One region of the Psychrobacillus syltrankelensis genome, then DNA from elsewhere that is predicted to be linked to it. Evidence: riboswitches for the same ligand, from Rfam matches in the RefSeq annotation. Region 1 holds a riboswitch; the other holds the start of a gene.
What was found. A riboswitch is a leader RNA that binds a small molecule or an ion and turns the genes downstream of it on or off. The one in region 1 is predicted to bind S-adenosylmethionine.
Positions count from the first base shown of each region.

Region 2: another riboswitch for S-adenosylmethionine. It lies ahead of ACTSKG_RS09815 (methionine biosynthesis PLP-dependent protein); the one in region 1 lies ahead of ACTSKG_RS16130 (bifunctional homocysteine S-methyltransferase/methylenetetrahydrofolate reductase).

Region 1 covers NZ_CM144227.1:3,285,612-3,288,778, reverse strand. Annotated here, with positions in the region: gene ACTSKG_RS16130 (bifunctional homocysteine S-methyltransferase/methylenetetrahydrofolate reductase) at 1-1,567, opposite strand, end outside; SAM riboswitch class I at 1,645-1,750, opposite strand; gene ACTSKG_RS16125 (nuclease-related domain-containing protein) at 1,948-2,892, opposite strand; gene ACTSKG_RS16120 (protoporphyrinogen oxidase) at 3,022-3,167, opposite strand, start outside.
Region 2 covers NZ_CM144227.1:2,036,151-2,039,317, reverse strand. Annotated here, with positions in the region: gene metC (cystathionine beta-lyase) at 1-202, opposite strand, end outside; gene ACTSKG_RS09815 (methionine biosynthesis PLP-dependent protein) at 202-1,320, opposite strand; SAM riboswitch class I at 1,439-1,544, opposite strand; gene ACTSKG_RS09810 (hypothetical protein) at 1,792-1,989, opposite strand; gene ACTSKG_RS09805 (TIGR00266 family protein) at 2,278-3,075, opposite strand.

The DNA.
Region 1 (3,167 bases):
GCATAATCCCGATGAAAATTGGTGTGGACAAATGTTTGGTTGCTTCATATATTTCTTGAATTTTTTCTTTTGTATAGACTGGTTGCGTGATGAAATAGTCAGCTCCGCACTCGATTTTTTTCTCTAGACGTTTTACTGCGCGATCAAGTACGCGAACGTTCGGATTGAATGCTGCTGCTACTGAGAAATTTGCTTTTTTTCGAAGCGATTTTCCTGAAAATGAAATACCTTCATTTAATTGTTTAATTAATTGAAGTAACTCTAAACTAGAAACGTCATAAACGCTTGTTGCTCCTGGAAAGTCTCCAATTTTTGTTGGATCTCCAGTTACGGCTAAAATATCATGAATTCCAAGCGCATCAAGACCCATTAAATGAGATTGCAAGCCAATTAAGTTCCGATCACGACAAGTAATATGTGCAAGTGGGCGTATATTGTTTTGGAATTTCAGCATTGATCCCATTGCCATATTACTAATTCGCGGTGAGGCAAGTGAATTATCTGCCATTGTGACTGCATCAATTCCAGCAGCATATAGTTTCTCCGCTCCCTCTATGAAAGTGGTCGTGTCCAAATGACGCGGTGTATCCAGTTCCACAATAACCGTTCTTTCCGTTCTCGCTTTTTCATGTAGAGGTTTATTGATTGTTGGCTCTGGTTCTTGAATGATTATTGGCTTTTTAGGTGTGACGGTTTTATTTGTAATTGGTGGTAAGTTGGCAATTCTTTTTTTCACTGCTTCTATATGTTTTGGAGTAGTCCCACAACATCCACCTATCAGCCGAACACCTGCATCACGAAGATATAACGCTGCCCTCCCAAAATAATCCGCTTCCGATTCGTACACAATACGTCCATCCTCCATATCGAGCAAGCTCGCATTCGGATATGCTGAGAGAAATGCTTTTTCAGGAAGTATTACTCCCTCAAATGCTTGAATCGTGTGATGTGGTCCGAGTCGACAGTTAACTCCAACAATATCTGCACCTAGGGATTCAAGCTGATGTAATGCATCATTTAACGATAAACCATTTTGCAAAATACCAGGTTCATGCATCGATACTTGAGCAATGATTGGTGTATCCGTCATTTTACGTAAATGCGTGACCGATGCCGTAAGCTCCTCAAAATCATAATAGGTTTCGAGGAGTAGCCCATCTGGGTTGCCGGATAAGAGTTGACTAGCTTGTTGGTTAAGTGTTGCAATGATTTCACTTAGGGAAGCATCACTCTTCCGAATACCACGTATACCACCAATCGTACCAAGCACAAATTGTCCACCTGGTGCAGCAGCTCTTTTTGCAATAGTAATCGCCGCTTCATTGATTTCTTTCATTTGATTTTCTAATCCGTACCTTGCTAATTTAATCGCATTCGCACCGTATGTATTCGTTTGGATAATATCTGCTCCAGCGACAATATAATCTTGATGAATCTTCTCAATAATTTCAGGCTTCTGTATATTTAATTCCTCATTACAATAATCTATTCCGTATGAATAAAGCAGCGTCCCCATTGCTCCGTCTGCAGTTAGCATATTTGTTTGTAGTTTCTCTAGTAAACCCATTTGCTCTCTTCCTCTCTAAAATACAAAAAAAGCCTTCCATGAAAAGAAGGCTTTACGAGTATTGTAATATTCGTCCCTTCCCATCTTTCAGACTTATACAAGTCTGCTGGATTTAGCACCTGACCATTACGGCTGGTTGCTGAAGCGTCCTAGGGCCAGTCCCTCGGCTTCTCTTGATAAGAATTCACTATTCAGTTTTTTTATGTTAGACATATATTACCTTTATTGCACTAAAGCGTCAAGGTATGTTTTGAATTTTCTTGATACTTCGTAGTAGAGATCTTGGATTGATCGATTATGTGCTGAGATTGATCGATATTGGGCAGACATTGATCGATTCTGGTCGGAGATTGATCGATTATCTAGAAAGATTGATCGATTTACCATTTCCATCTATATATTAGGGTGTTTTTCGAAGTACCACTCCCTTTCAGATTCATTGATTTTAGTATTCTGGACACAATATGATAAGATTCCAACTCTAGGAAGTATCGACACTCCCGATTGTTAATGCTTTCCCCAACCAGCACAAACCATTCATAGATCGCTTTCTCATGGGCAAGTCGGTCTACATGACCACAAAGTAAACAGTTCCAGCCATTTTTCTTCTTTACCATTCCATGCATATTACACTTCTCACAAAATACACCAGTCAGAAGATCATTCGGATTGATGCCCCAGCGTTCGCACATTGGATAAGGAAAATAAGGTCGATGACTCGCAACGATTTTCTCTGCCAGCTTATGCATCTCATTCACTTCTAAACATACTTTATTGCGAGCAATATTTCTCAAAAACACCGGGATTGTCTGGTGGTGAATCAAAGGATATTTCGTACATGGCTCCATGACCATTACTTTAGAATTCGTTAATACAATTACACCGTAAATAGGAATCTTTACCTCGTTCAGTCGCATCCATTCATCGAACAAATATATATTTCGTTCAATCTGTACTTCTGGGCTTTCATATAAATCTACTTTACCATCCTCATTTTCTCGCTCTAACTGGGAAGGATTCTGTTTAAAGCGCAATTTCCCTCCTATATTCTTACTCTCCAAAATCACTGCGAAATATTGAGTTAAAAAAACTGTATCGATCTGAAACTTACCAAACGATTCCAAACTAACATCATGCAGCACTAAATACTCAAATGGAAATGAATACTTCTGGAATACCTCGTCCACGCGAACTTCCCCATAAATCCCGGCCTTCGCCATATGCAATTTTGAATGAATCAGCTCTTTCATCTCATGCATCTCGGGCAAACGTCTATCCAACAACCGTAAACCAATAAAACTATACTCGTCCGAACGCGTTTTCACTAACAATAAAACACCCCCTAACCGCATCGTATCATAGTCAAAAAATATGTAAATTTCACTAAAGCACCGACAATTTCATTTTCTCCACAAAAAAAGGACCAAAAAAGAATTTTGGTCCTAAAAATGTATTTATAATAAAATTCTTCTAGAAATCATTTCTGCTGTTTCTTTCCCATTTTTAATACAAGCACCGATACCAACACCGTAATAAGAACAGCCTGCAAGTATTACATTTGGTAGCTCATCGGATAATTTCTCATTTAATGATTTAATCG
Region 2 (3,167 bases), 1.2 Mb from region 1:
CTGCAATAGTTCGTTCTAAAGCATCTCTTGTTGGATTACCAGAACGGCTATAATCATATGGTCCAAATTCGTCAAAATTTCCTTGATGGAAAGTAGAAGATAAGTAAATAGGAACATTGACTGCACCAATTTTACTCGCTGACCAACCTCTCGTGGAAGCTGTTATTAAACTAGTCTCTAGCTGTTCGTTAGAATAGATCATTATTCACTCACATCACTTTCTAGTTCATTAAATACTTGTCTCAAGTCTGCAATTAAGTCCTCGACTTCTTCAACACCAACTGAGAAACGTAAAAGGCTATTATCTACACCACGGGCTATGCGCTCTTCTTCCGGTATATCTGCATGCGTTTGAGTAGAGGGATATGTAATGAAACTTTCCACTCCACCAAGACTTTCTGCGAAAACAATTAATTGGAGTTTTTCAAGGAAAGGCCCTACCCACTCGCTTTTTTGTAATCGAAATGAAAGCATACCGCCTTTTCCGGGATATAATACATTCTTTACTGCAGATTCGTTTTGCAAAAATTCTACTATCTTTTTCGCATTTATATCGTGCTGGTTCATTCGTAAATGAAGTGTCTTTAATCCTCTGATTAGTAGCCATGAATCGAATGGGGAAAGCACTGCGCCAGATGCATTATGATTTGCATATAATTTTTCACTTAATTCTGTCCCTTTTGCTATAACAAGACCAGCAAGCACGTCATTATGACCTCCAATATATTTGGTTCCACTATGAATGACGATATGTGCACCAAGCTCAATAGGGCGTTGAAAGTAAGGAGTTAAAAAAGTATTATCCACAATTAATAGTAATCGATGCTCTTTAGCTAATTCCGCATATTTCTGAATATCGATCTCCTGCATTAAAGGATTTGTCGGTGTTTCAATAAAGATTGCTTTTGTGTTCTTGGTAATAAGTGATTTTACTTCATCTACGGATGAAAATTTCGCATATGTAGTATGAATATTGTAAGAAACTGAGTACTGATTAAATAGTCGGTACGTTCCCCCGTAAAGGTCTTCTGGAGCAATCAATTCGTCACCAGATCGGAAAAGAGATAATACTAATTGAATTGCAGCCATACCAGAGCTACAGGCAAAACCTGCATCTCCACTTTCTAATTTAGCGATACCTTCTTCTAAAATAGCGCGGGTAGGATTTTTAGTACGAGTGTAATCATATCCTGTTGATTGGCCAATACCACCATGGATGTAAGCAGTTGACAAATAAATTGGCGGGTTAACGGCACCTGTTATCGAATCGCTGTGGTTTCCTAATTGAGCTAATTGGGTTTCTAAACTATTTTTTGACATACAGATTCATCCTCTTCTATTAAAATAATTACGCAAGCGTACAGGGACTGAAACTTCCCAAATAAAAAGAGGATTCTCTAATAAGAAGAGAATCCTCAAAAAAATACTGAAGTTAGTCTTCTTATCTTCAAGACGATGACCGTCTTTTGGAATTAGCACCACACCACTTTTGGCTGGTTGCTGAGACATCCTCGGGCCAATCCCTCCGTCTCTCTTGATAAGAAATAAAATATTAAATTTTCTAAATGTTAAATTTAAAATAGTTTATCACGGGATGGATAATAACACAAGGTGACAAATTAATAAGTATTTTTGTTCAAAGTATTAACTCATTCTGTGAGCAAAATAGAAAAGGACGGAAAGGGGATAAGTCAAGATAGATGGTTGTCCTTTGGTAAGGCTTGAAATATAAAAAAAGGCATGTGCGGTAAATGTCCCGAACATGCCGCGGATTTATTAGTCAACATTTAGCTAATGGAGCATCGGAAGGAAGAATGCAATTGCTCCAAGTACTATAGAAATCCAAGCAAGGAATTTTTGTGGGGAAGTTAAACCAACTAATCCTAAGACAACCGCACCAGCACCAAGTATCATAGGATAATAAAAGAACCCCACAATTGCTAATACAATTCCAATCCAACCAATCCACATACCTAAAGAAGCTTTCATTACTAACACCTCCTTTCCTATACTTAAGAACAATATTTTCATAGAAAAATGTTCTTCCACTAGTATATGAAGAGGAGGTCGATTCTTTATAAACAATTTGCGGAATAAAGTAGAATAAAAGAGTTTTTTACAGAAAACAAAAAAAATTAAGACCATGAACAGATTTGCTGAGTAATATATCTCAAGACTATCCAAGGCACTCCGGAAATGATTGAAAATAGGTTTTGTACTTAAAGGACGTTTGGGCTTTTCTTAAGAAGTAAATAAAAAGTGGCACTAAACAACTATTTATTTTCCTCCTAAAAGGTCAAATAATCCACCAGCGATACTTCCTTCATCCTTTGAGCCTCTACCTAGTGTTTGAGGAGCAGCTGCAAAAACACGGCTCGCTAAGCGGCTAAATGGTAACGATTGAATCCATACAGTACCTGGTCCACGAAGAGTAGCGAAAAACAAACCTTCTCCTCCAAAAAGAGCAGTTTTCACTCCTTTTACCATTTCGATATTGTAATTTACGTCAGAAGTCATCGCTACTAAACAACCAGTGTCTACCCTTAAAACTTCACCAGGCTGTAGTTCTTTTTTATGAATAGTTCCCCCCGCATGAATAAAAGCAAGACCGTCGCCTTCAAGTTTTTGCATGATAAATCCTTCTCCACCAAAAAAACCAGTACCTAACTTACGTTGAAATTCGATTCCAACAGAAACACCTTTTGCTGCAGCTAAAAAAGCTTCTTTTTGACAAATAACCTTACCGCGATATTCACTTAAATCTATAGGAATTATTTTTCCGGGATAAGGAGAGGCAAAATAAGCATGTTTTTTTCCATTACCGGCATTCGTAAATGTAGTCATAAATAAACTTTCGCCTGTTAACATACGTTTGCCTGCACCCATTAATTTTCCCATTAGTCCAGTATCAAATGAACTTGAGCCGTCACCAAAAATGGCTTCCATAGTAATGTCATCTTCCATCATCATTAAGCTACCTGCTTCAGCAACTACAGTTTCTCCTGGGTCTAATTCAATCTCTACAAACTGCATATCATCTCCATGTAATTTGAAATCAATTTCATGATTATTCATGTATATTTTCCTCCCTAATTAATATTTATTTAATAATACGAGAAAAGTAATAAAAAGTTTCAAATTGAAAATTCAAATTTTTCTATTTTTAA